Regions from separate parts of the Exiguobacterium sp. s78 genome, predicted to be linked through region 3. Evidence: predicted binding sites of a transcription regulator. Region 3 holds the regulator's gene; each other region holds the start of a gene.
What was found. Region 3 encodes Rex, which represses fermentation and respiration genes when NADH is low (regulators of the CRP and FNR family bind a similar motif). Its sites were predicted from a motif close to TTGTGAAATATTTCACAA; they were not measured.
Positions count from the first base shown of each region.

Region 1: KNQ18_RS14990 (formate/nitrite transporter family protein) is a predicted target of Rex. The motif match lies at 5,572-5,589, and genes of this name have one in related genera.
Region 2: cydD (thiol reductant ABC exporter subunit CydD) is a predicted target of Rex. The motif match lies at 2,467-2,484, and genes of this name have one in related genera.

Region 1 covers NZ_JACSNB010000004.1:106,816-114,829, reverse strand. Annotated here, with positions in the region: gene KNQ18_RS15025 (hypothetical protein) at 1-207, opposite strand, end outside; gene KNQ18_RS15020 (hypothetical protein) at 320-679, opposite strand; gene KNQ18_RS15015 (GNAT family N-acetyltransferase) at 709-1,194, opposite strand; gene KNQ18_RS15010 (GNAT family N-acetyltransferase) at 1,210-1,725, opposite strand; gene murB (UDP-N-acetylmuramate dehydrogenase) at 1,974-2,885, shown strand; gene KNQ18_RS15000 (aminopeptidase) at 2,941-4,164, opposite strand; gene KNQ18_RS14995 (YkvA family protein) at 4,263-4,682, shown strand; gene KNQ18_RS14990 (formate/nitrite transporter family protein) at 4,715-5,551, opposite strand; gene KNQ18_RS14985 (hypothetical protein) at 5,735-6,337, opposite strand; gene KNQ18_RS14980 (YitT family protein) at 6,474-7,340, shown strand; gene KNQ18_RS14975 (CHASE3 domain-containing protein) at 7,534-8,014, shown strand, end outside.
Region 2 covers NZ_JACSNB010000002.1:37,224-45,237, reverse strand. Annotated here, with positions in the region: gene cydC (thiol reductant ABC exporter subunit CydC) at 1-704, opposite strand, end outside; gene cydD (thiol reductant ABC exporter subunit CydD) at 701-2,431, opposite strand; gene KNQ18_RS11680 (Rrf2 family transcriptional regulator) at 2,640-3,122, shown strand; gene KNQ18_RS11675 (nuclear transport factor 2 family protein) at 3,145-3,513, shown strand; gene ypfJ (KPN_02809 family neutral zinc metallopeptidase) at 3,576-4,418, opposite strand; gene KNQ18_RS11665 (polysaccharide biosynthesis protein) at 4,602-8,014, shown strand, end outside.
Region 3 covers NZ_JACSNB010000001.1:8,424-16,437, reverse strand. Annotated here, with positions in the region: gene KNQ18_RS00120 (hypothetical protein) at 1-21, opposite strand, end outside; gene KNQ18_RS00115 (hypothetical protein) at 35-487, opposite strand; gene KNQ18_RS00110 (hypothetical protein) at 607-765, opposite strand; gene KNQ18_RS00105 (S8 family serine peptidase) at 893-4,639, opposite strand; tRNA gene KNQ18_RS00100 (tRNA-Ala) at 4,864-4,939, opposite strand; gene tatC (twin-arginine translocase subunit TatC) at 5,044-5,823, opposite strand; gene KNQ18_RS00090 (twin-arginine translocase TatA/TatE family subunit) at 5,831-6,028, opposite strand; gene KNQ18_RS00085 (redox-sensing transcriptional repressor Rex) at 6,028-6,687, opposite strand; gene KNQ18_RS00080 (ATP-binding cassette domain-containing protein) at 6,855-8,014, shown strand, end outside.

The sequences.
Region 1 (8,014 bases), on a different contig from region 3:
GACTTCGACGAGTGGTTGTTTCATTTCAAGCGCTATTTTTAAATGAGCAGGTGAATCCTGCTCTAGCGCCCGCTTAATGAATTGTAAGGCCTGTTGTTCCGCATCGTTCAGTTGGGCAACATGTGTCCGAAACATTTCGATGTCAAGTTCCCGGAAGGCTTGTAACGCCGGTGCAATTGATTGATTTTTAATAAAGGGTTTCCACATGATTCCCTCGACCTCCTCATTCCAGTATCTCTTCGTAGTGTACGCAATATCCTATCGTCTTGAAAGCAAAAAATGGAGAATCTTCCGTCGTTTCAGGAAGATCCTCCATTTTTTATTTTTTACCGACTTTTAAATGAGCGTTTCGAAAGACGGCATCTTGTTTTCCTGTCTTTTCAACACTTGTTCCGACAGACCCCAGGTATTCGATTTCATCCTTTGGTTGAATGAACTCATATGTGATGGCAGGTTCACCCCGAAGTCGAACGTGTATGATTTGTCGATGTCGTAAAGAGAATGATGCGCGCACTTCAAGAAAGGAGGAAGCTGATAAATCATGTTGCCGCTCTAAAATCGTCATCAACTCTTTTTCAGAGTCACGATAGTTTCCCTGCAATTGAGCATACGAAATACCGACTCCTAAAGATAGGATACCGATTAGACTAAGAGCGAAAATGACCAGCACTTTCTTCATGACTGATCCACCTCCGAGAAAAGTTCATTCTACTTATTCATCGGTTCATCCATCGTCGACGTGAAGTCTTTTTTCGAATCCTTTACGTGAAACTGCATGTCCACATGTGGAATATCATCTTCTAAATAAGGTTCGGATACGGTTTCGAAACCAAACGATCCGTAAAACCCTTCTAGGTGTGCTTGTGCCTGTAAGTAGATCGCAGCTTCTTTCTGCAAATGAACCATCGCTTTCTCCATCATTTGTCTCGCTAACCCAACCGACCGGTGTGCACGATGAACGGCTACCCGTCCAATCGCTATTCCTTTTGTCGGATGATCGTATATCCGAAGACATCCGACGATTTGACCCCTCTCACTCCGTACGACCAGGTGTGTCGCTTGTTGATCTTGATCATCTAACTCCGGATACGCGCACTCCTGCTCGACGACGAAGATATCTGTGCGTAATTTCAAAAGTTCATATAAGGTATCAGGTGTCATGTGATGAAAAGACTCGAATTCAAATTCGTACATAAAAAGCTCTCCTCTTTAGTTACGACAAAGTCGTGATAATTGTCCTGCGTAGATCGTGACGGGAATACCTCTAAAAATCGTATCTTTTTCCCAGTTCAGCCCGTTTGCACGAGCGACATTTTGCGAAGCACGATTATCGGGATGAATGATCGAGATGATTCGATCATGCCCTCGGTTGAACGCCTCCATCATTAGTTGTTTCGCTGCTTCACGACCATAACCGACTTTCCAGTGCTTCGGTTCGAGCCAATAACCGACTTCTAATTCTTCAATTCCATCCACTTCCTGCATCAATAATCCGGCGAAACCAATCGGTTCATTCGTTTCTTTTTTGAATAACAGCAAAAAACCAGTTTGTCGTTCATCCGAGTATCGCTCCAATTGCCGTTCGAACCACTCTCGTGCTTCATCTTCACTCAGGGCAGTACCTCCATTGATATAACGCATGACTTGCTCATTTTGGACAAGCGACTTATAAAAACTGAAATCCTCTTCTTCGAACGGTCGCATCCATAAACGTTCACTTTCCATCGTCATCGCCTCCTTCTATACTTCTCTTTTCCCGAGTTCTTTTCGCTTCATTCCTCTTCCTGACTCTGCTTTCCTTGTGACATTTTTCATTACTAATCGATGACATTCACTCCCTAGTGCTTGCAATTCCCGGCATAAGTCGGTATTTTGGGAACAGTATGTTGAACAACGACCGCACGATTAATGTTAAAATATATTTTGAGCGCATGAGCGCTGAGTAGGAATTCACGAAAAGGACTGAGACCATAATGACTGAACAAGTAATGACGGGACTGTATGAAGGCATTTCAAAAGAGTCCGTACTAATCAATGAACCTTTAAAATATCATACGTATACAAAAATGGGAGGAATCGCGGATTTATTCATCATTCCAACCTCTTATGAAGAAACGGCTTTTGTCGTCCGATATGCTTACGAACAAGGTATTCCCTTGACGTTGCTTGGAAACGGATCGAATCTTGTCGTTCGTGATGGTGGCATCCGTGGCATTGTCCTCTCCTTTGAGAAGTTAACCGACATCTCGGTCGAAGGACATGAACTCGTCGCTCAAAGTGGCGCAGCAATCATCGAAGCTTCTCGTGTAGCTTACGCGCATCAGCTCAGCGGTCTTGAATTCGCTTGTGGAATTCCAGGAACGATTGGTGGCGCATTGATCATGAATGCGGGAGCATACGGTGGTGAAGTCAAGGATTGCCTCCATAGCGCTACTGTATTGACACGACAAGGAGAACTGTTGAACATTTCGCATGATGAACTCGAACTGGGATACCGGACAAGTTGCTTCTCGAAGAAAGAATACATCATCCTCGAAGGTCGATTTGCGTTAACAGAGGGTGACCCAGCATTGATCAAGGAAGTCATGGATGATTTGACGCATAAGCGGGAAACGAAACAACCACTCGAGTACCCTTCTTGTGGTAGCGTCTTTAAACGTCCAGAAGGCTATTTTGCAGGTAAGCTGATTCAAGATAGTAACTTACAGGGAACACGCATCGGTGGCGCTGAAGTGTCGAAGAAACACGCTGGCTTCATCGTCAACGTCGAGAATGCGTCAGCATCCGACTATATCGCGCTCATTCGTCATGTCCAAGAAACCGTTCAAGAAAAATTCGGTATCTTACTTGAGACAGAAGTGAAAATCATCGGTGAAGAAGCATAATCAATCATTTTACGAAAAAGGTGAGCTCCGTATTCGGACTCACCTTTTTGTTCGTTTAGATCGACCAGTTTCCGTCACGCATGACTGATTCACGCGTTCCGTCTGCAAGTTCTCCTTCAATCGATAGATCCGCTGATCCAATCATGAAGTCGACATGCGTCATCGAGTCGTTCGCGCCTTGTGCTTCTAGTTCTTCTGCTGAAAGGCTTGGACCATTTTCGAGACACGTCGAGTATGCACGACCAATCGCTAAGTGGCATGAAGCATTTTCATCGAACAATGTATTATAGAATAGGATACCCGAGTCAGAAATCGGCGAGCGGTGTGGTACGAGCGCAACTTCTCCGAGATAACGTGCACCTTCATCAAGTGAAATCAAGTCATCTAATGCTTCTTGACCCTGTTTTGCTTCCGCTTTAACGATTTTTCCGTTCTCGAACCAGAGTGTGAACTCATCAATCAAGTTCCCACTATAGCTAAGTGGTTTTGTGCTTGAGACGTGTCCGTTGACTCCTGTCTTTTTCGGCAATGTGAACACTTCTTCTGTCGGCAGATTCGCGATGAAATCAACACCATCTGCATTCGGGCCACCGCCACCTAACCAAACGTGACGTTCTGGTAATTCGATTGATAATTCTGTTCCTGGAGCTGTGTAGTGCAATGTTTTGTATTTCTTCTCTGTCAGGAATTTTGCTTTTGAACGCAGATTTTGATCGTGATCCGCCCATGCAGCGACCGGATCTGCTTGATCGGCTCGTGTTGCTTTCAAAATAGCTGACCAGAGCTCTTCAACGGCATTCTCTGAATCAGGGAATACTTTCTTCGCCCAGCTTTCAGAAGGTGCTGCTACGACACACCAGCTGACATTGTCACTCATGACGAACTTCCGCCAATTAGCAAGAGCGACACCGGCTGCTTTATTCGCACGTGCAATTCGGCTCGAGTCAACGCCATTCAATAAATCTGGATCTTCACTGACGACTGATAAGAACGCTGTCTTTTCTTCTGCCAGTTGGTCGTAACGTGCTTTTAACCAATCCGGGAACGTATCAAACGACTCTTCCGGTGCATCGAAATAACGGATTTTCGTCATCTCATCATCTGACCATTGTACATACACTTGCGTAGCTCCTACTTCGTAGGCAACACGTGTGATTTCACGAACGAGCGGCAAATTTTCGATTCCTGCGCGCACCTCGAGTTGTTGTCCTGGTTGTAGATTAATTCCCGTACGCACGGCTAAAGACGCGTATTGTTGTAATTCTGCTTGTGTCGGCATTATGTAATCCCCTTTCTTGTATCTTTATTTTCACGAAATAGTTGCAATTTTGCAAGAAATAAGACGAAACTAGAAAGAGAAGAGAAGGAGGCATTACCATGGAATTCACACCCGGCGATTTTAAATCGGCTTATACGTATTTTCACCGACAGGCACTCGACCTCGTTGGTGATGAAAAAGCACAGCAAGAATTGTTAGTTCGAGCAGAAATCGGACTTGCACACTTGACGCAAGATATTGCGTCTACAGAAAGTTCCGATATTGAACGCGAGGCAGAACTCGTCCTTTATTTTCAATTAAAACAACTGCTTGAAATGCTTCGTGCTCTCTATCAGAAAAAATTCGAGATGCATGCGGAGCAAGAACAATTGTTATTGACGGCTGTTCTGTACTTCACGTCTCCAGTTGACGCCTTACCGGACGATAATGTCCTCGGGCTCTTCGATGACGCACAGATCGTCGAAACGATTTATGAAGAACTGGCTGCAGACGTCGATCGCTTTCAACATATGGAATAAAAATAGGCAGCTGTCGCAACAGCTGCCCTTTTTTATGCGTTTTGCTTCGAAGCGATATGAACAGGTGTCGTGGATTGACGTGATTCATCTACCTCTAGTTTTTCTTTATTCAACCACGTATAGATCATTCCCATGAAGACAGCTCCACCAATGATGTTTCCAGCTAGAGCGGGTAACAGGTTATGCATCGCTCCTGCAAATGTGATCGTATCCGGGTGTGGCACGACTAACGCAATGGAGAACAATGCCATATTGGCGATGACGTGATCAAATCCAGAAGCAAAGAAGACTGCGACCAGTACCATCATCATCATGATCTGCGCCAACTCATTCTTCATGTTCTTTGGAATGAAAATCGCTAAACAGACCATCCAGTTACAGAAGATAGCTCGTGTGAAGATTTCCCACGTCGTATGGTGGATCTTCGTTTCTGAGACAGAAAATAACCAGTTGTTCATACCAAGCTCTTGGATGATTCCTGTTTGAGAAAAGAGTAGCGCAAACGCTAATCCTCCAAGTCCATTTCCAATCAGACAGATCAACCAGACCTTCATCGTATCCATCTTCGTCGTATAGCCGCGCATCGTCGCCGTCGTGAAATACATCGTATTTCCTGTGAACAGCTCTGCCCCACCGTAAACGATCAGGACGAGTGCCACTCCGAAGGTCAGTCCACCGACAAGTGTCGCAACAGGTGACTCCGCCATATATAGACCGTTAATTGCTTTTAAAGTAAAAATGATTGCAAATCCAATGAAAATCCCTGCTAGCATGGCACGAACTAAGTACTCGAGAGGACGCATTTGTAGCATGCGCGTCGACTTGATTGCTTTATTCCGTAATCCTTCTAATGCTTCTACCTCGTTCATCGTAGAAACCTCTCTTTCTTTTGTTCAACACTTCACAATGTTTGTTCATTTATTATCATACTTCCATCTTAAAAGATGTTCAAGTATTGAATAGACCTGTTTTATCGTTTTTATAAAAGAACGAGATGTAAACGATATCATTGTGTCGAGATTGTGAAAAATGCCTTTTCTTGCTTTATACAACTAATTAGTTTGGATTTGCAGTCGTGATGCGAAGCGTTCAAAGAAAGTATTTCGTCTTGATGCATCGAGTACATAACCATCAATGACAACACGATTAAAGCGTCTAGAAGATGAAGTAGCTCGTTCGATATCGGTCGGAGTGTAGGCGTCGAATGTTTTCCGGTCCATCGTAAAATCTGCACCTGAATACGGATCCGTGTAGTGAATTTCAAGGTCGGTTAAATCAGGAATCGTTGAAAATAAAACAAGCGTATGATGCATCAGAACTTTAGATAACCGAGCCTTTAAAAAATCCTGATTCACTTGTAGTGTTCCGGTGTCGGTACCAATCCAAGCTTGTCGCTCTTTTCCTGTCACTTCATAGGCAAGACGTAACGATTCTCCTTCGACATCTACCTGTTTTAATTCTGATGAGAACGGAAGTTGTTCGGCTAATTGACGAACCGCTACCGTATTCATCATCGAGGCACCCACTTGTCTCGCTACAAGATCACCATCATGCCAAATGGATGATTGATTTTTTTCATTGGGTTGTTCAAAAAGACGAATTCCGACCAGTACTCCTAAACAGATACAACCAAGAATCCATAGTATTTTCTTCATTTTCATCACCTTCCTAAAAAAACGTACCCTTTTTCATCTTTTTTCATAAGAAGGGTTGAAATTTTATGCATATGAGCGTACTCTTGCAGGCAGATACTCACAGAAGGAGGAGCATGAGGTCACTCATCATATTGCCATGACTACAACACACCCACAGAAAAAGAGAGTTGAAAAAATCAGTTTCTTAATCATTGGTACGTTGCTGTATTCCCTTTACATCAGCCTACTACTATCCCCAAATGATATCGGATCAGGCGGTATCATGGGAATCACGCTCATTATTCAAGAGCTCTTCCACACGCCAATCGGATTAACGCAATTGCTCTTAAACATTCCCCTCTTCCTTTTAGGTTTCCGTTTCCTACGCAAACGATTCATGTTCTTATCTGGAATTATTGTCATTGCTTCTTCCTTTTTAATTGACTGGATCCCGACTCAAATCGTTCCGGAATCTCTAAACGATCCGCTCGTCGCTTCCATCTTTGCTGGTCTAGTCTCTGGTCTTGCAATGGCATTGATTTTCTTCGGTGGTGCTTCAACTGGAGGGCTTGATATTCTTGGAAAGTTTTTCTTTGCTCGTTTTCATAACTGGCCACTTCCTCGTATATTTCTGATGCAAGATCTTGTCATTTACATCCTTGTATGGTGGGTATTCGATCTTAAACACGTTATGTATGCTCTCATCATGAGCTTTGTTCGCGCCAAAGCCCTTCAGACGGTTTACAGTTTCTATTCTGCTTCTAAGCAATGTATCATCATTTGTGAGAAAGCAGATGAAATCAATGAAGTCATTACAAAAGAACTCGGTCGTGGTGTCACGATTCTCGATGCACGTGGAGGATACTCCAACCGAACGAAAAAAATGGTCTATGTCGTCGTTCAAAATAACGAAATCGTCCGTTTGCAAGAAATCGTCTCTTCTGTCGAGCCGAATGCATTCGTTACATTTTCGGAAATCCATACTGTTTTTGGCAATTACAAGGAACATTCGTATTCGTTTTAACACCAAGCGCAGCTTAGCTGTGCTTTTTTCATCTTCTTAGAACAGCTTCTCGTATTGCATCATCTTTCCTGCTTTTTTATTAGTATTATTCAGTTTTTCAGTCATTATCCCTATTCAAAAAATAGACAGGCTTCACTTTTTTTACGATAGTAGTTAAGCTTATGACATGTCTTTTATTTAAAGGAATGATTGCATGCACTCTCTTTGGCGTCAGCGTATTCTGCTGATTTTCTTGATCAGCTTATTCGCCTCTATCCCGATCATCTATGCTTTATCCGGTTATCGGACGATTGCAACGATGACCGAGCAAATGAAGGATCATGATATACCGTTAATCAATCAGGTAGATCAGTTGGTCGAACACAATCGAGATCGTGCCAATGCGGTTCGTGGTCTCTTATTGTATGAAGATAATCGTTATATCGAACAATATTACTTTTCAACGTCTAAAATCCATGATTTGCGAAATAGTCTGAACCAATCGTCGACTACTCCAGGGACGATTAAGGATCTCCTTCGCCGCAACAATGTCTGGGAGTCCGAGATTGAACGCGTGTTCGTCGTCTATGAACGTCAAAGTCCAACAGCCGCAAAACGTCTTGCTAGACAATCGACTCAGACGACTCAAACGATTCTCGAAGACTTATCCCGTGTGAAAGATGATTTGTATAAAA
Region 2 (8,014 bases), on a different contig from region 3:
CGTTTTTCTTCTTCGACATACCGTTTTGCGACGGCATTCAAGTCCTGTTCTTTTTGATCAAGTTGCTGATAAATCTTTAAATCCCGATAGCCTTGGAACAACTCTGTCACTTCTGTCGACAGATCACCACGGCGGACACGAACTGAACGTGCGAAACGTTGTTCGCGGTACGCGAACCAACCCGGAATCAAGAAACCGGTCAGAATCAGACCAAGCAATAACAGTCCGGCAATCGTCCACGAGAAGAAACTGACGAAAAAGATCGTACAGAAGAAGACAAGCAGCAACACGATCGGTGGATAAAGGACACGTAAAAACGTATTTTGCAGACTCTCGACGTCCCCGACAATCCGGGCAAGTAAATCCCCACTCCGGTATTTGCCGAAAATTCCTGGCGCGAGCGGCTCGAGTCTCCGGTAGAACGACGTCCGGATATCACTGAGGATCGTAAACGTCGCCCGGTGCGAATAATAACGTTCCGCATATCGACTGACGGCGCGCGTCAGACTCGACACTTTTTGTAGCGCAATCAAGACGGCAAGCGTCTGGATCGGTGGCAATAAGGCTGCCTTTGAAATCAGGTAACCACTTGCTGCGAATAAACCGACCGCTGTCACTCCGGCGAGGACACCGAAGAAGATCGACCAGGCGATATCGCGTTTTTGATGCACCATCAATCGAAAGACTCCTAGTAGTTCCTTCATCGTGTTTCCTCCCCTCTCTGGACGCTACGCATCCGAGCATATTCCGAATCACGTCCAAGCAGTTCATCGTGAGTGCCACAATCGACGATTCGTCCGCCATCGAGGACGACGATTTGATCTGAGCGCTCGATCGTATGCAGGCGGTGTGCGACAGTGATGACTGTCGCTGCTTGTCCAAGCTGTTCGATCGCTTGTTGAAGCAGTCGCTCCGTTTTGACGTCGAGTCCTGTCGTCGGTTCATCAAAGACGATGACGTTCGGTCGTTTCAAGAACGCTCGTGCCAACGCAACGCGCTGTTTCTCGCCACCTGATAGACCACGTCCGCCTTCTCCAATTACTGTGTCAATCCCTTCAGGTAACGTCGCAATCAACTCCTCGAGTCCTGCCGCCTGCGCCGCCTCAAAAATCTCTTCCGGCGTCGCTTGACGGAGTTCACCGATTGCGATGTTTTCTGCCAGCGTTCCGGCATACAGATACGGATGCTGCGAGATGTAGCTCAACTGACGGAACCAGCTCGCTTCCTCCACCTGACTGCGCTCGATCCCGTCAAGCAGAATCCGTCCTTCTTTTGGATCCGCGAGTCCGGCAATCAACTGTAAGACAGTCGACTTACCGGCACCACTGCGACCGATCAATGCCACCTTTTGATACGGTTCAATCGCAAGTGTCACGTCTTGTAAGGCAAAACGTCCTTCTTGATACGTAAAATCAACTTCATCCAAGACGATTCGTGGTGGACGGTTCATCGAAAGTTCTGATTGACCGAAGGCGACAGGACGATCGTCTGCTGTTAGTTCGGCTGCGATCTGTTTCGCTGCCGCGACACTACCTCGTCCCGTATGGAAGGCAGCTCCCATCTCTTTTAAGGCAAGATAGTATTCTGGTGCCAATACGAGCATCAGGAATGCCGGAATGAAGGTGATGCTTTGGAACAAAATCAAGCGCAGACTGACTTCAAGTGCAATCATTCCCATGCTGAGCATCGAGATGAACTCAAGCATCAGCGACGATAAGAAGGCGAGCTTCAAGACCGTTAACGTCGCATCACGGAAATCAAGACTGCTTTTTTCGATGACGTCACGTTGTCGTTTCGCACGACCAAATAACTTCAAGGTCGTCAGTCCTTGCAACGTATCAAGGAACGTTCCCGAGAATGCCGTCATCTTCTCGAGTTGAGCATCGGCCCGCTTTTGCGTCATGATGCCGATGATGATGTAGAACAACGGAATGAACGGTGCCGTAATCATCATGACGAGACCGGTGATCCAGTCATAGCTGAATGCTGCAATCAAGACCATCAAGGGAACGATCGTCGTCTGGACTACTTTCGGCAAGTACTGACTGTAGTAGCTGTCCATCTCGTCTACAGCGTCGAGCAAGACACTGACCTTCTGTCCCGCTTGCCCTTGTAGCATCATCTCGACCGAACGACCTGTGTATTTCGCGACGAGTGCTTCCCGAAGGGCCTGCTTCATGTGTGCCGATAACGTCGTACCGAGACGACCGTTCCAATACGTCACTGCTACCCGGAGCAACAGCATCCCGAGGACAACGAGCAGTAACGGAATGACGGCTTCAAACGGTTGTTCTTTCAAGAAAATCCGATCGACCGTCAACACGATACCATACGATTGACCGACGACCGCAACCCCCATCAGGAAAGCTGCAATGATAAATTGAATGAGAATACTGCGTGGAATCTCGACGATTCCTTTTAATGGATTCATATACAAACGTCCTTTCACAAAGTGTGAACGACTTTTAGTGAATATTTTCACATATCGTACATTTAGTATACCGAATCCGGAACGGGGATGCCATGCAGATGCTGTCGAAAAGGTGTGACGGTTTTGTGAGAGCATAAAACTCGACAATTCTTTCGAATAAAACTATTATGGATATATATTATCCACGTTTAACGAAAGGAGACTTCTCATGCAAATGAAAACCGGGGTCGAGCAATCCGTCTACGCGATGTTGCTCTTGACCTTTCTTCCGGATCGCGCTGTGTTGTCCGGTGAATTCATCAGCCAGCAACTCGGTGCCTCGCCAACCTATTTTCAAAAACTCTTACGAAAACTCGTTCAGGCGGATCTGTTGCATTCCGTACCGGGTGTCAAAGGCGGCTTTCGCTTACGGCGTCCGGCAGACGAAATTCAAATCTTTGACGTTTATCAAGCGATCGAGGGCAAGCAGACGTTGTATGCGTCAAGCGGTGTCTTCGAGGATTTGATGGGAATTCAGGAACAGGAAATCGGTCTACTCTCGAATCTAATGACAGAGGCGGAAGAGGCGTGGCAATCGACGTTAAAGCGCGAATCGATTGGCTCGATCCGTCAAGCAATCGATGCCTCCTGTCCACCGGAACATTTAGAACGATTGCATGCGTTAATCACAAACCGGATGATGACACTTTAATGAACAGAAAGAGGTTTTTACTATGGTATTGAATCGTTATTTTGACTTATTCGACGCGTCACGCACGGACGCACAAGCTTTTGAGGACCTCGTTTCCTTATTCACGACAGACATCACGTTCGTTCTGAACGGACAACCAAAGCACCGCATCGACGCCTGGAAACAGTTCGTCCGTCATGTGTTCACGGCGAATCAGGATATTAAGCATATGTATGCGGGCTGGGAAGAAACAACACCAGGAACGTATGAAACACGCTGGGCAGTTTGCGGAAAACGGGCAGACGGTAGTGTCTTCACACAAGACGGAAAAGATATCGCACGTCTCGATGAAAACGGACGGATCGCTTACCTGGAGAACGTTCCAGATGATCCGACGATGTTCCGTTCATAAGAAGCTTTTAAATAACGAAAACCTGTGTTCCGCGCAAGCAGAACACAGGTTTTTTGGTATTCTTATAGGTTCTTCGCTTTGAATGTGTCTCCACCTTCGATCGTGCCGTTATCAAAGCCTTTTTGGAACCAACGTTCTCGTTGCGCCGATGTGCCGTGGGTGAAACTTTCCGGTACAACATATCCTTGTCCCTTCTCTTGTAACGTATCATCCCCGACAGCATTCGCTGCCGTCAACGCTTCTTCAAGATCGCCTTCTTCGAGCAAGTTTTCGCCTTGCGCATGATGCGCCCAGACGCCGGCATAATAATCGGCCTGTAGCTCGAATCGAACGAGGTACTTGTTGAACTTCTCCTCACTCATTTGCTCTCGAAGTGGCATGATCTCGTCCGACTTTCCAAGTAACGTCTGGACATGGTGTCCGACTTCGTGCGCAATGACATAAGCCATCGCAAAATCGCCCGGGGCCCCGTACTTCGTCTGCAGTTCATCATAAAAGCTTAAATCAATGTATAATTTCTGATCACCGGGACAATAAAAGGGACCGACGGACTTCCCTGCTTGTCCGCAAGCCGAACTGACTTGATCCGTATATAAGACGAGCTTTGGTTTTTTATATGTTTTGCCATCTTCTTTAAATTCCTTCGTCCAGACCCGTTCCGTATCCGCTAAGACGACAGAGACGAAATCCGCTGCTTCTTTTTCCTGTGCTGTTTCTTCGTACGTCGTATTTTGCTGATCCCCACCGGTTAAGTCTCCGAGTAATTCAGCTGGATTACCGCCCATCAAGGTGATGACGATCAGCAGGATGATCCCAACACCACCACCGATACCGGCGATTCCTTTCCCTCCCATTCCTCGTCGATCCTCAACGTTCGAACTCCGTTCTCTTCCCTTCCATTTCATGCGCTTTCCTCCTACTCGTTTCGTTGTAGGTCTTTACCCGAAAGCATTCGTCCGTAACGCTCCGTCTTAGGATGGACGTTCCTTCTCGTATTCATTGCTAAAATAAGTACATCCATTTCTAGGAATATCGCCCTCCTGTAGAGAAGAAGTTCAGCACGGATTTTCGTAGAAAGGAGTTGTCCGATGCACTCGTTCCGTCAACACCTCAAGAACTTCATGCATACGTACCGTAAGGACATCCTTGTCCTATCTGGTATGTTTGTATTCATCCTAATTTATAGCTTCCCGTTGTTTCGTTCCGGTATGGTGACGTTCAGCGATCTATCCTTCGGACTGTCCTCACATCGCTATTTAGAAGAAATCTACGGTGCCTGGAACAATCGCTGGAGCACGACGACGCTTCTGAATGTCGCACGATTGCTCTACATCCTACCGTTTTATGTACTCAGTCTATTGTTTGGCTCATCCGGTCCCGTCTTGATCAAGTCATTCATCATCGGACTGTTGACGATCTCTGCTTTATCGATGTTCGCTTTTACGAAACGGCTCCATTCGGTTTATGTCTCGAAGCACTTTTCTTATCTCTCACTGATTGCCTTTGCGATTGCCGCGTTGTTTTATGCCTTGAACCCATGGGTGATTACGCGGATTCAACATATCTATTTACTATGTGGTTATTCCGTCTTCCCTTACGCTTTGATGTTGTTCTTCAACATCTTCGACCCGAAGTTTCGGGAACAACTCGATCCTGGTTTTCGTTTGTCTGATCGGTTGAGCCGACGGACATGGATTGATATTACCGGACTATCGATCGTCTTCGCCTTCATGGCGGCGGGGATCCATTATTTCTTCTTCTCGCTGATCTACATGGGAATCATGGTCGGACTCATTTTCCTAAAGACGAGTTGGACCCGTCGCAAAGAACGGATTTGGTCACCGTTACTGTGGTTTTATGTTCGGGCGACTTGTGCGTTTGGTCTCGTTTTTCTACTATTCAATGGATATTGGTTCTTGATGTACGTCGGCTCGATTCTGACTGGCTCACAAGCTTCACAACACAATATCAATGTCTCTGATACATTGATGTTGTTCAGCCGACACTCGAGCTGGGCGAACGTTTTATTTTTAACGAGCTACTGGTGGCCGATGTTTGATTTGACGACGTTACCGCTGACGTTTTGGATTGCTGGCGCGATTACACTTTTACTCATCTTGCTAGGAGCCGTCGTCGCGTATCGGCAACCGATCCATCTATTCTTTAGTCTGCTTGCGATTCCGCTGATCGTCTTTGCGACCGGTACCCATGAACAAGTTGCCGATGCTTTCGTCCTGTTCGTGACGAAGACACCGTTGATCGGCGCGATGTTCCGCGATCCGAATAAGCTAGTTGGTCTCTTGATGGTCAGTTACAGCTTGTTGCTCGCCGTCGGATTGAATGCCGTCTTTATCCGTGCGTCCCGGACGATTCCACTGAAGTTGTACCGGGTCGTCTCGATCGTCGGAACACTGATCGTCGTCGCCTGCTTTTTCCTCCCTTACCGGACTGTCTATATGGAAGGTTTTTATCATCCAGTCAAAATGCCTAAGGAGTACACAGCTATCCAAAAAGAAGTCGATGGGAAATGGTTGCAATTCCCGATTGCGGACGAGATGACACAACCGAGTACCGGCATCGCGACTCCACGCTGGAATCAAAATCCACGAAAAGGTGGCGAGATCAAGGCTACGGGTGACGTGCAAGTCTACACGTCGGCACACGATACCGTCTTTCATCATGAAGGGGCGTCGCCGACGATTGGTTACATGATGACGTTCATGCAATATCTACTCGACACCGGTCGGTCGGAACAAGCCGGACAGATCGCAAAAGCATTCGGACTGAAACAATTCGCCTACCGGGATGAGTACACGGGGATGAAGGACCGACAAGACTTCAATCTAAAGGTTCTACAGGAACAACGTGATCTCGTACAAACGAAACAAGTCGGCTTGTTCACCTTATTCGACTTGATTGCACCGCTCGATACCCGAACCGTTCCACAATTGATTTTGACCCCTTATGGACTCGAACGGTCAATCAGTTATCCGACACTGGATGGCTACGATCTCGGTCGTCAATCGATTTTGTATGCGACACAAGCACATCAGGATAGCCTCTCCTGGATGAAAAAGGGGGATATCGTCGAGATGATCGAGGAAAACGACCTTGTTCTCAGCCAAGTGCCGGACGAATACTACTGGAAACCGTTCGATGCGATTGATTCAGCCAATGCTTTCCTGAACTGGGGTAAGACGTTTCTCGCCAATAATGATTGGCGCTGGTATTTACGGACGCAAGGTATGACGAACCCGTCGTTTGACCTCGATTTTGGAGACGGGATCGGTCTCTCGTTTGCTTCCGCCCGGATTGACGCGCCGGTCTACAAATTAGACGGATTAAAGGCGAAGCAGGTCGCCTCCTTTAATTCGATGCTTGAGGATGAGACGTTCTTTAAAGCCGATAACCCGGACATCGTCGACTTGTCTCCGAATCCGATGTCAAAAGATAATAACCTGCCTGTCCTTCATGCGGAAGTCGCGGAAGGCGACCCAAAATACATCTGGCAAGTCGCGAAATCCGATAAGCTACCGGCACGACCGAATAACGCCTACCGCTTTGATATTACAGCGAGCGGTCGCGGGGTCGACCGGCTCCACGTCAAGGTCCGGTTCTTTGATGAGAAGGATCGCGAGCTGAATCAGACGTATGTCGTCGCTCCGCGTGATTCCGGTGATGTCGACGCGATTCACTTGCAAGGTGAATATGTCACACCACGAAACGCAAAAACGATGCGGATTGATCTACTCAGTTTCCAGCGCCCCGAGCGGAAAACGTATTGGTGGGTCCATGATATTAAAATCTTCAGCTATGAGGATTATATGATCCCGAACACGTTTACGATGACGAAAGACCTGCCAGCCGGTCGTTACGCTGGGTTTGCCCGTGTGCTGCTGAACCAAAAAGGTGGACAACTCGATTTAACCTTCAATAAACGAGGCGTCACGATTCAAACTCGACAACGATCCGGTGCTAAACTCGCTTGGGTTCCGATCGGTTCGTTCACGACGCCGAGCGGTCCTGCGACGCTCAGCGTGACGAACACGGAAGGCTTTAATGCCATCCAAAACATCGTTCTGATTCCGGAAGAAAGGCTGACTGCTTTACGAAAACGCGTCGATGATACACTCGCCTTCACGAAGACCTTGATGGTACTCGAGGCAGAGACCGGATTCGATTACACCGGTCACTTGCAGTCGGAACGAAACTATCCTGGACTGAGCTTTGGGAAAGGAGTCGCTGCGCAACGGGGACGTTTACAGCGTTCGATCGATATTCGCGAAGCGACCGACTATCAGCTTCAACTAATGTTGACTCCACCGCCAGGAAACGATGGTCAAATCACTGTCAAAATCCGAGACGGAAAGCAGGTCGTCTTCGAACGCGCTTTGTCTCGTGCTGATATTCTAAATGGTCAAAAACATCAACAGCAGATCGGGAATCAGACGGTGACGTACGATCCGCTACATTTAGCGTTTCCGTACCGGATGACAGAGTT
Region 3 (8,014 bases):
TTCTTCACGAGCCGTTTGCATAGTACCTTCTCCTTTAGCGCGCTTTGTGAATTTCTTTTTCCGTGATATACGTTGGATCAATCTTTCGTGAGATGAACTCTAACGTTTTTCGACAGATCCAGTAGAACGGAATGACGATGATGATCAGACCGAGCAAAAAAGACGTGTTCGGTCGATCGGCTGCCCAGACAATTAGACCGGCAAGCGCTCCGTATTGTAAGATACCGATCAACACATGCACGTGATAAAGCCGTCTTGCAGAAGTCTCTGATGTATATTCCGCAACAAGCGCGAACCGCTTGCGTTGTACGAACATATCGTAGCCAAAATACAATAACGGGACGATCATCGCGTAGATCGGTTTCTCGAGTGTGTTACTGAGCGCTAAGAATGCCGCAAGCATGACCCACATGCCGGTCTGTGTCTTTTGGTGCATCTCTTTGTATAGCGCCGCTAAGGCATCCGTTTGTGTATGTACGTGTTCCATGATCATCCACCTCTCTATACTGTTATATACTTACATTTTACTGGATCGGTTTCATCTGTAGTACGAATTTCAAAAAAAAAGATGTCCTACCGCTTAGGGTAAGACATCTTCCATGAAGACTACGCACTGACCTGGATGATCAGATAGATGACGCTATAGGCAACGATCGCGAGCGGTATCATCGCGACACCGATCAGCCAGCCGTTTTTGTCGCGGATACCGAGATATAAGACGAGACACCCTACAATGAAGGCGATTAAGGTCGTGAACGGATTCATGGTTGTTCCCCCTCTGACTTGTTTCTGTTCTTAAAATTCCCCCTCTTCTCGTCTCATAAACCCTTCAAGGCGCTTCGGCACGCAAGAAAAGCCAGACGGATTTCCGCCTGGCTTCATCTTTTGTTTCTTATTTTTTCGTGATGACGACTGTTTTCGTAACAACGTGTCCACCGAGGTCCTTCAGTTTCAAGTTGTACGTGTTTTTTCCCTTCTTGAGCGTCACTTTTTTCGTGATTGTCTTTTTGAAGGCTTTCATCTCGTACGGCTCTTTGAACGTCCGGCGGTATTCCGCGCTACCGTTGAAGTCAAAGCGTAATTCGCTGTAGTTATCGCGAAGAACGATCTTCATCTCAGCTGTTTTTGTTTTGCTTGAAACGGTTTTTGGTGCTGTGACGCGAATCGTCGGTAATTCTGTGTCGATGATGACTTGACGACTGAACGCCACACGGTTTCCTTTACCATCGTACGCTTCGACCTTGAATGACTTGACGCCATCCGTCGTATACGTCACGTCGTGGCTGAACGCATAGTTTTGTTGGGCCGCATCGAAGCGAAGTTTGACAGATTTACCATTGATTTTGAACGATTTGATGCCTGATTCATCAGAGACGTGACCTGCGATGTTGATGACTTTTGATGTCGCAAGACCAAGTGCGACTGGTGTATCGATTTGAACGTTCGGTACCGCTTTATCGACACCTGTCGTGTTGACGTCTTTTTTCACACTGTTTCCTGCATAATCCTTCACGACGAAGGCAATCTTCGCGCGCTCTGGAAGATCCGTCAACGTGTACGCTTTTTCTGTTGCAGCAAGCGGTTGTTTCAAGACACTCTTACCATTGACGAGAATATCGTATGACGCGACACCTGTTCCTTGGTCACCTGCTGTCCACGAGAGCGTTGATTTCGACGCATCCCACTTCACAGTTGCAGCTGGTTTTTTCGTATCGATATAGACTGGGAAGAGATTCGACTGCCATTTTGCATTCGGATAATCGATCACGGATTTGACTTTGTAGTAGTAAAGACCATCCTTGACCGGTTTCCCGTTGATCGTTCCGTCCCAAGCAGCGCTTGTGACTGGTGTGTATCCGTCCTCTGAACCGCTATCGTAGTAGTTCTTGACGACGTCCGTTTGCGTATCGAGCTTCTGAAGCGTTGCTTTATTCCGGTCAAGAATCGAGTACTCGACTTTTTTCGCATTACGGAGGAACGAGATGATCGGGAAGGCTTCATCTGCGCTACCATCGTTGTTTGGTGAGAACGAAACTTTGTTCGCGACGACATCTCCAGCAGCGTTTGCGCCAAGGAATTCGAAGTTATCCTTCACTTCTGTCGCTAGACCTGTCAAACCATAGAACGTGTTGTCTTCATCGTACAATGGTGCGTCTAGAATCGGAGCTTGATCCCATTTTCCTTTAAAGCCAACGTAAGGAACCGTCAATTCTGGATTCTTACTCTTCGTATCGATCAGACGGACGAATCCTTCGACGAAGTAGCCGTTCTCAAAGACTTGTTCGAGCGGAAGTTCGTTTGCCCAGTCCGTTGTATCCTTCAGATCGACCGATACACTGACTTTCGTTGAGCTCTTCGGATTAATCGAGACCGAACTTGCTTTCTTCGAGCCAACTGCGAATGAGATCGGATATGTGCCTTTGTTTGCATCCACTGTACCGATCGTTCCCTTTTTAAAGATGCCGTTTGCTTCGAGGAAGTTCGATCCTTCTGCACCGAGATCCGATTGAACCGTTCCGGCTAACTTATATGTCACTTTTTCACTGCTGTAGTTTTTCAAATCAAGCGTGAACGTGAACTTCTCGCCGACTTCCTTCAAGGATGCCTTACCTTCACCCGACTTCGTCTCTGTGACGACGACTGGTGTCTTCATGGCAGCACGAAGATCCATCAATCCAGCTCCCTCACGACGTGGGGAGTAGAAGTTGCCTGTTTTTAGCTGCGCATTGTATTTTCCTTGATCGAGTTGCGGACGCGACGTGTTCATCAAGATGTTCTTCGCGAGCTTAACGCGTGTCGCACCATCGACTTTAAAGTCCTTCGCGATCCGTTGCATGACGAGTGCCGTTCCACCAGCAACGTGTGGTGCCGCCATCGATGTTCCACTCATGACACCATACTCATTATCGTTGAGCGTTGAGTAGATTTTTCCACCTGGTGCCGTGATTTCTGGCTTGAAGTCAAGGCTTGGTGTGACACCCCAAGACGTGAAGTCAGACATTTGTCCTGCGACCGGGTTATCGGCTGAGACTGCTTTTCCGTCGAACGTGACAGCGATTGCCTTGCCCTCTTTTGCTTTTGCTTCAAGATCGTTTCCGTCTGCGATGCTAAGCGTGACGAGTGGAATCGTCGGATTGTTGAGCGCCATGCTGACGTAATCCCCATGATCGACTCGACCGCGGACGATGACACCTGCTGCCCCTTGCTTCTCAGCTTCTGCTTGGATCATACCGTAGTTGAAACCACCGTTACGCACGACGAAGACGACTTTCCCTTTGACGTCTTTGCCTTCGTAGTTCGAAGCTTGACCGTCACCGACATAGACGACATCCTTCTTCTCTTTATCGAAGACAGCAATCGGATTCGGTGAATCTTGTTTTTGGTATGCCAAATAACCAGCATCCTGACCGTCAATCGTCAGCGCCATGCCTTCGAGTGTCAATTTCGTATTTTCGAGTGATGCGACTTGGAGTGCTTGGCTCGTTAAACCTGGGGCACCGACGACACCGATATCCGGGTTCGCTGTGTACGGGTTACCTGCACCATGACCTGCGAATGCCGAGTTACCAGCAGAAATCGCACACAAGATACCGTTGTTCATCGCGTTGACGATTGCGCGTTGTTCTGGATCATCTGCATTGACGAACGATGCCGTCGATCCGAGACTCATGTTGATGACATCGGCTCCGAGTGCAATCGCATCATCGATCGCTTTAATGTAGATATCGCTGAATGTCGATGGCATTCCTGGATCGTTTCCGAAGACTTTCATCGCGAGGAGTTGTGTTTCCGGAGCGACCCCTTTGATGCCGCCGTTTGCTTCATCGCCGTTTGCTCCGACCGTACCCGCGACGTGCATCCCGTGCATCGATGCGCCCGCACCTAAATCACGGATTTCGCTATCGTGATCGGCATAGTTATAGCCGTACGGTACTTTTTCCGTGAAGTATTTTCCTTTTAAACCTTTTGTTTCTTTCGCACTATCGACTTTCGAAGAAGTCAAATCGATCTTCGTCTCAGGGCTCAAGACCATGTCCTTATGCGATGGATCGATTCCCGTATCGATGACGGCAACGATTGTTCCTTCCCCTTTAAAACCATAGTCCTGCCATGTTTCCTTCGCATTGACCATGTCCTTGCTGTACAGCATGTCTGGCTTTGCACCTTTAGCAACTTCCGGACGCGCGTATTCATGGGCGATATGTACGCTCTTGACTCCGTTGAGTTTTTTAATGTCTTCGATATCGCCGAACTTAACTTCACCACTGAATCCGTTGATGACGGTCGTGAAGCTCTCCTTATATGTAACGGGAATTGATTTTTTAGCGATGGCTGACTTGACCGATTTTTGGACGCTGACGAGGCGATCTTTGATCGACTCTTTTTCGGCATTGCTCAATGTGCTATACCGCTTGTTTTGAGCCTGGGCGATTTGAATCGCCGGCTTCTCTTCCATCTCGATGACGACACGGACTTTATCCGATTGTTTGTAGTTCTTCTCTTGCCCCGATTTCTTCAGCGAGAGCGCTTGCGGTTTTTGACCCGTTGCTTTGTCTTGCGACGACAGTGCACCTTGCGCACTGACTAGATTGGAAGACGTCATTAAGACGGCTGCCATAAGTGCAATCTTCTTCTTCATGCGTTCGTTTTCCCCTTTTCTGTAAAACCATAGTAGTACTACTGATAAAACAGTTAAACGAAAATTCTGTATATTTAGTTTAATGAATTTAATGGAAATAAACAATTTATATTTGTCTATTTTTTTAATTTATTTGTTTTACATGACATTTTATATTTGTAAGGAATTTAACTGGGAGTAAAATAAAAACTCCTCGACGCTTCGAGGAGTTAGATATTTGGTATTGGTGGAGACTATCGGGATCGAACCGACGACCTTTTGGCTGCCAGCCAAACGCTCTCCCAGCTGAGCTAAGCCCCCATGAATTATCTTTAGTATACGCATCACTAACTGCTTTATCAATATAAAAAGAACGCTTTCATAAAAAAGAATCCCTTCCAAAATCGTCGGAAGGAATTCACGATTCATTTATTCAATTCACGCATCAAGTCCGCCTGTCGTTCAAGCTCTGCCTGTTGCTCGAGGATCAAGACCTTTTTGTACGTCCGCGCAGAAATCAAGATGCTGATCTCATAGAGAACGAACAATGGCACCGAGATCATCAAGTGTGACGTCACATCCGGCGGTGCGATCAATGCCGCAACGACGAACAGCACAAAGTACGCATATTTCCGATTCTTTCGCATGAAATATGGCGTCACGAGACCAAGACGCGTCAGGAACATCGTCACGACCGGCAATTGGAACAGAAGACCGAACGGCATCGTCAATCGGATTAAGAAACTGAAGTAGTTCTCGACTCCAATGACTTGTTCGATTCCGAGCTCTTTCCCGAGATCTGTTGAGACTTCAAGCAAGAAGGGAAGCAACCAGAAATACGAGAAGGCTACGCCAGCCAAAAATAGAAAGAAGATGACCGGAATATACGTCAATGTCGCTTTTTGCTCCTTGTCATAAAGTCCTGGTCGGACGAATGCCCAGAGTTGATACATCCAGAACGGTGACGCTAAAATCAGCGCAATGATGAACGCAAGATTCAAATACAACATTAAAGGATCGGCGACGTTGAAGGCATTCAAACCGATGCCGAGCTCTTTTAAGTCCGCTTGCAAGAAGCGAACGAGCGGTCGGACGAGCGGAAATGCGACAGCGAACAGGACGACGACGATGATAAGCGACCAGACGATCCGCTTGCGCAGTTCGTCAAGGTGCGACGTCATGCTTTGCTCTTGATCAACCGTCATGATTCAATCACTTCTCTTTCGGTTCGTCCTTTTTATCGTCGTCCATGATGCCGTTCGTGGCATTCTTGAACTCTTTCAATGTCTGACCCGCAGCGCGTCCGAATTCTGGTAACTTCTTCGGTCCGAAGATGATCAACGCGACGACCGCGATTAATCCGATGCTCGCTGGTCCGATACCTAGTGTGAGCGGGATAAGGTTTTCCATTATGATTTCACTCCTTCAGCTGATTGCGAATAATGCTTCATGAAATAAACTAACGACTGCAACTCGATCGATAAATCGATGTGATGGACCCGGACGCTCGCTGGCACGTTCAACCGCGCTGGCGTAAAGTTCAGGATGCCTGTCACACCATACTCGACTAACTCATCCGCTACTGACTGTGCGAACTGCGATGGAACCGTCAAGATGGCAACATCGACCTGATTCGCTTCGATTTGTTCTTTCATGTCCGAAACATGATAGATTGGAACGTCATGCGTCGTTGTTCCGACCTTCTCTTCGTCCGCATCAAACGCAACGACTATCCGAGTACTATTATTCTTTAAAAAGTTATAATTTGCAAACGCTGTTCCGAGATGACCGACCCCGATTAAGGCAACATTCGTCACCTCATCTTGATTCAAGGTTTTGCGGAAAAACGTTAAGAGATGTTGAACGTTATACCCATACCCCTTCTTCCCTAATGCCCCAAAGTAGGAAAAATCGCGACGAATCGTTGCTGAATCAACCTTCACCGCCTCGCTTAACTCAGCAGAAGAGACGCGGAGCTTGCCTGAATTGTATAAACTTTGGATGAAGCGATAATATAGCGGCAACCGTTTTGCTGTCGCTTGTGGAATTTTTGTGTCTGGTCCATTCATCCTGCAGTTCCCCCTTCGGCCACATCCATCGTGGCACCCAAATCTTTGCAAAAAGCTTTCTACTCTCCTTGATTGTAAACCACTTCACATAGAGTCACAAATAATATATTCCGCAGGACCTTGCGCTTTTGTTCGTGATAGACTAAAGGGTGGAAGGATGGATGGAAATGATACTCTTACAAGTCAATCAACTCTCGAAATCATTCGGCGTCGAGCCGATTTTAGAAAATATCAAACTGGAAGTACAAGAGCGAGATCGGATTGCGCTCGTCGGACGAAACGGTGCCGGTAAATCGACCTTGCTCAAAATCATCGCTGGTGAACTCAGTCATGACTCGGGCGACATCATGAAAGGCAAGGATGTCAAAATCGGTTATCTCGCGCAAGACAGTGGTCTCGAATCGAATGAGACGATCTGGAACGAGATGCTGACCGTCTTCGAACATCTCCAGGAACAAGAACGAACACTGCGCCGGATGGAAATCGAAATGGGCATGGAGCATATCTTGAACGACCCGGTCGCTTACGATCGTCTCTTGAAGACGTACGATCAAGCGCAACACGACTTCTCAGAAGCCGGTGGTTATCAGTTCGAAGCGAATATCCGCTCCGTTTTGCACGGCATGCGCTTTTATCCGGATGATTACTCGCGCCGGATTCAGACATTATCCGGTGGTCAACGGACACGGCTTGCCTTAGCAAAGATGCTCCTGCAAGCACCAGAGCTCCTCATTCTCGATGAGCCGACCAACCACCTCGATATCGATACGCTTGCTTGGCTTGAAAGCTACCTCGGTGGTTATCGTGGTGCCGTCCTGATCGTCTCGCACGACCGGTACTTCCTCGACCAAGTCGTCAATGTCGTCTACGAACTGTCGCGCAATGTCTGTCGTAAGTTCACGGGGAACTATACGAAGTACTTGGAGCAAAAAGCGGCCTTATACGATCAGGAAATGAAGCAGTTTGAACAGCAGCAAGAAGAGATCGCGAAGATGCAGGACTTCATTCAACGGAACATCGCCCGGGCGACGACGACAAAACGTGCCCAAAGTGTCCGGAAGCGGCTCGAGAAGGTCGACCGGCTCGACCGACCAGATGGGGATGAGCGTAGCACGGTCCTGTCCTTCCCGATTGAAAAACAGAGCGGGAACGACGTTCTTCAAGTCAATCAACTGGCGATCGGTTACGAAGAAGCTGTCTCAAAAGACATCACGTTCCGCTTGCAACGCGGTGAATCGCTGGCACTCGTCGGACCGAATGGAATCGGAAAGTCGACGCTCCTGAAAGTCCTCGTCGGCCGCTTACGCCCCCTCTTCGGTGATTTCCG